Regions from separate parts of the Arthrobacter sp. 2RAF22 genome, predicted to be linked through region 1. Evidence: riboswitches for the same ligand, from Rfam matches in the RefSeq annotation. Region 1 holds a riboswitch; the other holds the start of a gene.
The links. A riboswitch is a leader RNA that binds a small molecule or an ion and turns the genes downstream of it on or off. The one in region 1 is predicted to bind cyclic di-AMP.
Positions count from the first base shown of each region.

Region 2: it holds a riboswitch for cyclic di-AMP, as region 1 does, so the genes downstream of both, AB4068_RS04335 (M23 family metallopeptidase) here and AB4068_RS11460 (hypothetical protein) in region 1, are expected to answer to the same signal.

Region 1 covers NZ_JBFRGL010000013.1:47,616-51,840, reverse strand. Annotated here, with positions in the region: gene AB4068_RS11470 (response regulator transcription factor) at 1-207, shown strand, start outside; gene AB4068_RS11465 (sensor histidine kinase) at 220-1,698, shown strand; cyclic di-AMP (ydaO/yuaA leader) riboswitch at 1,863-2,036, shown strand; gene AB4068_RS11460 (hypothetical protein) at 2,039-2,776, shown strand; gene AB4068_RS11455 (glycosyltransferase) at 2,936-4,225, shown strand, end outside.
Region 2 covers NZ_JBFRGL010000002.1:184,807-189,031, reverse strand. Annotated here, with positions in the region: gene AB4068_RS04340 (NlpC/P60 family protein) at 153-917, opposite strand; cyclic di-AMP (ydaO/yuaA leader) riboswitch at 923-1,089, opposite strand; gene AB4068_RS04335 (M23 family metallopeptidase) at 1,235-2,053, opposite strand; cyclic di-AMP (ydaO/yuaA leader) riboswitch at 2,056-2,263, opposite strand; gene AB4068_RS04330 (metal-dependent transcriptional regulator) at 2,389-3,084, opposite strand; gene serC (phosphoserine transaminase) at 3,357-4,225, shown strand, end outside.

The sequences.
Region 1 (4,225 bases):
GAGCTCCTGCGCTACCTCATGGAGAACCCCAAGCGCGTGGTCAGCAAGGCCCAGATCCTGGACCGCGTGTGGGACTACGATTTCGGCGGCCAAGCCAACATCGTGGAGCTTTACATCTCATACCTGCGCAAGAAGATCGAGGCCAACCACCCGCCCATGATCCACACGGTGCGCGGAGCAGGCTACGTCATCAAGCCTGCCGAATAGCCGGGGCGCCGAATGTCCGCACTCTCGGGTATCCCCCGCCAGACCGACCATAGCTGGTTCAATCCTTCAACCTGGCACTTGCGCACGCGCTTGATCCTTCTCTCCATGGCACTCCTTGTGGCCATCTGCGGTGCAGTCGGGGTGGTCAGCTATGCCTCCATGGATGTGTTCCTCACGAAGCAGCTCGATCAGCAATTGATGCAGGCCTCCCATGGCCGCCCGCCGCAAGGCAACCCTGGCGGCCGTCCGGACCCGCTGGACCCCCGCGGCCAGAGCATCGGCACGCTCAATGCACGCATCCTTGCAGGCCAGGTGAGCAGCGATGCCGGCTTCTTGTCCTCCGATGCCACACGTGCGCCGTTGTCGCCCAGCGACGCCCGAATCCTGTCGGCGCTCCCGTCCGATGGCCGCCCGGTTGATCGCACGCTGTCCACTGGCGGCTACCGGCTGGTGGCCACCGAAACTCCTTACGGCGATGTTGTCATCACAGGTCTCCCGCTCGCCTCGAAAGAGGACACCGAGGCCTCCCTCGTCTGGACCATGGTGCTGGTCTCCTTGGGCGGACTGGTCCTGATCGGGCTGGCCGGAACCGTGCTGATCCGCCGCACCATGCGGCCGTTGGAGCAACTCTCCGACGTCGCCACCAAGGTGTCGAAACTTCCACTCGACGCCGGCGAGGTGGCCCTCGCGGTGCGTGTTCCGGCGTCGGCGGCCCATCCGAGCACCGAAGTGGGAAGCGTCGGCCATGCTTTGAACCTGATGCTGGACAACGTCTCGAGCGCCCTCGAGGCCCGCCAGCAAAGCGAAACCAAGGTGCGCCAATTCGTCGCGGATGCGTCGCACGAACTACGCACTCCGCTGACCGCCATCCGCGGCTACACCGAACTCTTGCGCATGACCGAGACGTTCACCGAAGACGGGCGCAAGTCGCTGGGCCGGGTGCAGAGCCAGTCCGAACGCATGACCACCCTCGTGGAGGACCTCCTTCTCTTGGCCCGGTTGGACGAAGGGAAGGCCCCGGAATTCACCGATGTGGACCTCACGCAGTTGGTGATCGAGACCGTCAGCGACGAGAAAGTCATGGCTCCCGAGCACATCTGGCAACTCAAGCTCCCGGATGAGCCCCTCACGGTCCGCGGCGACACCACCCAACTCCACCAGGTTTTGGCGAATCTGCTCTCCAACGCCCGCAAGCACACCGAGGCGGGAACCACCGTGGTCACGGGCGTGATGCGCTCCGCCGATGGCAGCGCCGTGGTGACCGTGACCGACAACGGCCCGGGCATCCCGCCTGAATTCCAGGGCAGGATCTTCTCCCGCTTTGCCCGTGCCGACGCCGCCCGGTCCGGCTCCGAGGGCACCTCCGGCCTCGGCTTGTCCATTGTGGAATCCATCGTTCAGGCGCACGGCGGCACGGTCGAAGTGGCGTCGCGGCCTGGCCGGACGGAGTTCGCGGTGCGGCTCCCGGCGCTCAGGACTGCCCCGGCCTGACGGGCGAACCAGAAGAGTACGACGCCGGTGCCCGGCGCGCGCAAGTCGACGCACCGGCGTCGTGATCTCCGTTACCTAAATGTGACTTAAGCTGGATCCTCCTGTACCGTCGAATAGGTGCGCTGGATCATTCCGGCCACCGCCGGGTAGGCGCCGAGCTCTGCCACTCCCCGGTGCCCAACAGTCCAGGCAGAGACGGGGGACCCAGGTCTCCGGGCAAGCGCTCATGTTGAGCCAGCCCTAGGGGTGAAGCCGTGCCGCCACGTTCCGCTGTGGCCACGGCCGGATGACCTCATCCGAATCCGACAGCTAACTCCGCAGGCGTCGAGAGGCAATCACCATGTCTGATTCCAAGGATCAGTCGCGCCCTGTTGCGCGCCACCGCGGCGAACCTGCCCGGAGAAACAAGTCACGTTCCACGCTGAGGCGAGCCGCCTCGAACCTCGGCACCGGCCAGCGCATGGCAGTTGTTGCCGGCGTCGTTGCCGTGTTCCTCGGCGCAGGCGCTGCCACCCAGGCCGCCGGACAAGCCATCAACGCCCAGGACATGAGCCGCACGTCCGAATCCCGCACGGTGGATCACTCAGCCACGCCTTCGGCCACCGCCACGCCGTCGGCGAGCGCAAGCGCGAGCCCCAAGCCGAGCGCTGCGTCGACGCCAAGCCAGGCAGCCGCGCCCGCTCCGGCCGCCGTCGCGCCCCAGGCTGCCGCACCGGCCGCACCCGCTGCACCCCCTGCTCCAGCGGCACCGGCTGCACCCGTCGCCGTCGATGATCCCTCCGGCGCCCAGGCCTACGCCGCAAGCATCCTTCCCTCCTACGGTTGGGGCCAGGGCGAAATGTCGGCCCTGATCACCTTGTGGAACAAGGAATCGGATTGGCGCACCACTGCCACCAACGCCTCCAGTGGCGCTTACGGCATTGGGCAGTCGCTGCCGGCCGAAAAGATGGCGTCCGAAGGCGCCGACTGGCAGACCAACTACCAGACGCAAATCCGCTGGGGCCTGAACTACATCAAGGAACGCTACGGATCGCCGTCCGCGGCATGGTCCTTCCACTTGGCCCACAACTGGTACTAAGCCAAGAGCCACCCACAAAGTACGTCGAGGTCCGTCCCTTCCGGGGCGGGCCTCTCCGTTCTTGGCCAGGCAAGTGATGCGCCACGCTGGTCACACATCCACAGCCACGTCACAGGTTCCGCCTAAAGCCTTCATATTCGGCAACGGCACTCTGGATACATGACGCTCATCGAATCCACCTCCGGAACCCTGAAGGACCCCGCGGTGGTGCCGCCGGGCCTTCCCATCCAACCCAGCACTCCCATCCAGCGCGGCACGGGGCGGCGCGCCCCCGTGGACACCCACGCCGCCATCCCCGTCCTCGACGTCACCATCCCCGTCTTCAACGAGGAACGCGATCTCGAAGAGTGCCTGCGCAGGCTTCACGGCCACTTGCGCGAATCCTTCCCGCATGGCTTCCGCATCACCGTGGCGGACAACGCGAGCACGGACGGCACGTTGAAAATCGCGGAGCGCGTAGCCCGGGAACTGCCCGAGCTCGCGGTTGTCCACCTTGACGAGAAGGGACGCGGCAACGCCCTTCGCAAGGTGTGGCTTGCATCGCCGTCGCCCGTTCTGGCTTACATGGACGTTGACCTTTCCACTGACCTCGCCGCACTGGCGCCCCTTTTGGCGCCGCTGATCTCCGGCCATTCGGACCTCGCCATCGGCACCCGACTGACCCGTAACTCGCGGGTCGTCCGCGGCCCCAAACGCGAGTTCATTTCGCGCAGCTACAACTTGATGCTGCACTCGTTCATGGGTGCCCGCTTCAGCGATGCCCAGTGCGGCTTCAAAGCGATCCGGGCAGACGTCGCCCAGCAGATCCTCCCGCACACCATGGATAACTCGTGGTTCTTCGACACCGAACTCCTGGTCCTCGCCGAACGCTGCGGCCTCCGGGTCCACGAAGTTCCCGTCGACTGGATCGACGATCCCAATTCCAGCGTCGACGTGGTGCGGACCGCCCTGGCCGACATGCGCGGCATGGTCCGGCTTACCCGGGATCTCGTCTCTGGACGCATCCCGATTCCGGAACTGCGGGCGGCACTTGCACGCGGGCCTCTCCCGGCGTCGTCCCGCACTGCCGAGCAGAGCCCGCGAAGCAGCCTATTCGGGCAATTGGTCCGGTTCGCCGCGATCGGGGCTGCGTCCACCCTCGCCTATGTGCTCATCTTCCTGTTCTGCCGCGGCATCATGGACCCGCAGCTGGCGAACTTCCTGGCGCTGCTCGTCACGGCCATCGCCAACACCGGCGCCAACCGTCGCTTCACCTTCGGCATCCAGGGCGGCAATCCCGTTCGGCACCACTTCGAGGGGTTGATCGTCTTCGGGATCGGTCTCGCACTCACCTCCGGGGCCCTCGCCCTGGTGCACAGTACGACGACGCCGGACCGCTGGGGCGAGCTCCTCACCGTGGTCGCAGCGAACCTCGCCGCCACGGCAGTCCGCTTCCTGTTGTTCCGCCTT
Region 2 (4,225 bases), on a different contig from region 1:
GAAGGCCAGATCAACGAATCCATGCGGCGGTTCCAGCGCAGTGTCGGTCAAAGTTCATGTGCCGGACACGTAAGCGCACGCTCGTTAAAACAGGACATCCCCACCGGCGGACCAGCGGGGATGTTCCAGTGAAGCTATGTAACCGGGGCTATTTAGCCACCAACGCGGATGAAGACGGGGCCGGAGCCGACATTGACGCTGTAAAGGGCGGTGGTGCCACCGTTCCAGCCGCCGTGGACTGCCATGCCGTTGCCGACGTAAACAGCGATGTGGGCCATGCCCATGCCACCGTTCTGGTAGTAGACCAGGTCTCCCGGCTGCGCTTCAGCAGCGCTGACCGTACGGCCAAGGGAGAGGTAGTCTGCCGGCCAGCCGTGGAAGTTGATGCCAACAGCGGCCAGGGAGTTCGAGGCCAGGGCAGTGCAGTCCTGGGCAACGCCAAGCTGAGCGTAAGCTGCGGCAGCAATCGCTGCGCCCTTGCCGCTGGCAACCTTCGTGGCGGGCGAAACAGCAGCGGTCACAGAAAGCGTCGAGGAGCCGGTAGCGGCACCCGTGGCAGCCTGCGAAGCCGGAGCGGCTTCCTGGGTGGCAACCGGAGCTGCGACAACCGGAGCAGCTTCGGTGGAAACCACCGGGCGTTCGTACTTGATGGCGACGGAGGAGTCGGCCGAAATGCTGGCTTGGGCGATGGACTGGACTTCCAGGGCGGAGGTCGAAGTGGACTCGCGGGGAACGTTGGTTTCTGCAGCGTTGGCTGCGATACCGCTAGTGAGCACCAGACCGGAAGCAGCTGCGATAACGGCTGCCTGACGGCCTACGCCACCGGCGTTGCTGCCGACAGTCTTAGCGATAACGGCAAGCGAGTTGGTCTTGGTGACCGCGGCACGGTGGCGCGCAACAGTAGAGCGTGAAGACACGTTAAGAGGCCTCTCCCTATGCCCGCGAGGTAAGCTGTCGGATTCGGATGGGAGTCATCCGGCCACACTCCTCCCTCTCGGAAGTCGTGCGACTTAACCCCAAGGCCATCGGTGAAGATGACCAAAAGTGGGTCCCCCGCCTCTGCCAGACGATGTTTTGCGAACGGAACCTCGGGCAGTGGCAGAGCTAGGCAATCCACCCGAGTGCATCAACTCTCTAAAAGTTGATGCGAGTTAGACGGTACATGAGTTTTGGCTGAATGTCACATTCAGGTCACGGAGCGTGACAAGCATGCGAGAGACTTCCATCGGATTGGCTACAGCCAGCCCAGGGGGTCAACGACGTCGCCGTTGACCATGACTTCAAAGTGGAGGTGGCAGCCCGTGGAGGCGCCCGTAGTGCCGCTCAATGCGATGACATCGCCTCGGCCAACCGTTTGGCCCACCTGGACGTTGAACGACGACAAATGGTTGTACGTGGTTTCCAGGCCGTTGCCATGGTCCACCACAATGCGGTTTCCGCCGCCATACGGATGCCAGCCGGCGAAGGTGACCTTGCCGGCCGCGGCAGCATGGACCTGGGTGCCGCACTGGGCCACGAAGTCCTGGCCGCGGTGGAACTCCCCCAAACCGCCCGTGATGGGATTCACGCGGTAGCCGAAAGGCGAGGCCGTGGTCAGGGTGTCCAGGGGCGCCCCCAGGGTGCCCTTGGAGGACGAGGTCTTGATGGTGCCGACGGACTGTGCGCTCAAGAGCTGCTTGAGCTTGCTGTCCGGATCCGCAGTGGTTGACACTGCGGCACGGCTGAAGTCGATCGTGGCGCTTGCCGCGGCAGGAATCTCGGGCTGGGTGCCCACAGCCGAGGCGGCCTGGCTTGAATCCGCCGTGGCCGTCATGGCGCCGGTGCCCGGCATAGCGACTGTCAGGATGAGGCCCGTCGTGGCGAGGGCCACTCCGGCCTTCTGTCCCGCTCCGCTCGCGGCGGCGAATTCGGCCATCTGCCGCAAAGGACCCTTGCGGCGGCGAAGTTCGCGATGGGGATCGCGCGGCCGCTCGTGCTCGACGGCGCTTGTGCCCCGCAGCTCAGCAGTAGGACCGGACGCGCGCCTGCGGCCCCTGGTGTTCTGCGTGGTCAAGGTTTTCCTCTCTGGCAAGCCTGCGAAGTTAGCTGTCGGATTCGGGCCAGAGAGATCGTGGACCCGGTCCGCGCGAAGGGCACGAAACGCAAGGTACCCGGAGGGGCCTTGCGTTGTTTGCACTTCCGCTACGGACTTCACCCCAAGGCCGTCTTTCGACAGCCGATGGTGGTTCCTCCGTTTCTGCCAGTGAATGGACTAATCCACCTGATCCGCTGGCAGAACTCGGCTTCGGATCAGGTAACGCTTTGGTATCGGCGCCAGTATTTAACTATAGGGGATTAAGCCCCACGGTAATAATTTCGTTATCTTTGCGGGCGACCCCGCCGGGCCGGCTAGGCGACCGTGACAAACACGTGCGAGGCAACCTCAGGCGGCAGCTCCAGCGCGCCCTCGATATTAGGCACGCGAACGGAGATGTACTCCCCCACGCGCTCCAGGGACACCCTGGCGCCCGGGCGGATTCCGCCCTCGTCCAGCTGGACCAGAAGTTCCGGTTCCACCTGGATCGGTTCAGCCAGCCGGCTGACGGTGACCCGGTTTTCAGGTGAATATTCGTTCATCGCGTCAAGAAGGTTGACCACGCCATCCGTAAAGGCGTGGGACGCGGCTCCACCCAGCGCTTCGAGTCCGGGAATGGGGTTGCCATAGGGCGATTCCGTGGGGTGGTCCAGCAATTCATAGAGCCGTCGTTCCACGCGCTCACTCATGACATGCTCCCAACGGCACGCTTCATCGTGCACGTAGGCCCAGTCCAGTCCAATGACATCTGCCAGGAGCCGTTCGGCGAGCCGGTGCTTGCGCATGACCTCGGTGGCGCGTTTCCGGCCCGTTTCAGTCAGCTCAAGGTGCCGGTCGTTGGACACAATCACCAGGCCGTCGCGCTCCATCCGCCCGATCGTCTGGGAAACGGTGGGGCCGGAGTGCCGCAAGCGCTCGGCGATGCGGGCGCGAAGAGCCACGATGTTCTCTTCTTCAAGCTCCAAAATGGTCCGAAGATACATCTCAGTGGTATCGATCAGATCCGTCATCCAGCTCAGCTCCTCGAGCGCAGTATCTTGCGTATTTTCGCCAGCTCCAAGCTTAGCTTATTTGGAATTACTCCGGATAATTCCGGCGCTTGTCCACCGCCCGGTCCGCCGTCCTCTCCTGAGCCGGCGGAACGATGGGTTTCCACGTGGCGGACTATGACACCTTCGGTTCTGCCCCCGCCTGCGGTGTCAGGCAGAATTGGGGAGTCGAAGGGGCAGCTTGCCACCTGCCACGACCCATCTAGGCCGCTACTTCACCATTGGAGCATCCCGTGAGCGACAACAGCATCACCATCCCCGCCGATTTGCTGCCCAAGGACGGCCGCTTCGGCGCCGGGCCCTCCAAGGTCCGCCCGGAGCAGATCGAGGCCCTCTCCGCCGCCTCGACAACGATCCTCGGCACCTCCCACCGCCAAGCACCCGTCAAGAACCTGGTGGGCTCCGTCCGCGAGGGACTTAGCCAGTTCTTCCGTGCGCCCGAGGGCTACGAGGTGATCCTCGGCGTCGGAGGCTCCACCGCGTTCTGGGACGTCGCCAGCTTCGGCCTGGTCGAGAAGAAGGCCCAGCACCTCTCTTTCGGTGAGTTCGGTTCCAAGTTCGCTTCGGCGACCAACAAGGCACCGTTCCTTGAAGCTTCCTCCATCATCACGTCCGAGCCTGGTACCCGGCCGGTTTCCCAGGCCGAAGCAGGCGTGGACGTATACGCGTGGCCACAGAACGAAACCTCGACGGGTGTCGCCGCTCCGGTCAAGCGGGTTCAAGGCAGCGACGACGGCGCCTTGGTCCTGGTGGATGCGACGTCCGCAGCCGGCGGCCTGGATGTTGATGTTGCCGAAGCCGACGTCTACTACTTCGCCCCGCAAAAGAACTTTGCGTCCGACGGAGGCCTGTGGCTCGGCCTCTTCTCCCCCGCCGCCTTGGAGCGCGCCGCCCGTATCAAGGCAAGCGGCCGCTGGATCCCCGATTTCCTCGACCTGCAGACGGCCATCGACAACTCGAAGCTCAACCAGACCTACAACACGCCGTCCCTGTCCACCTTGGTGACATTGGATGCCCAGGTCCAGTGGCTCAACAAGAACGGTGGCCTGGATTTCGCTTCCGGACGCACCGCGGACTCCGCAAGCCGTATCTACAGCTGGGC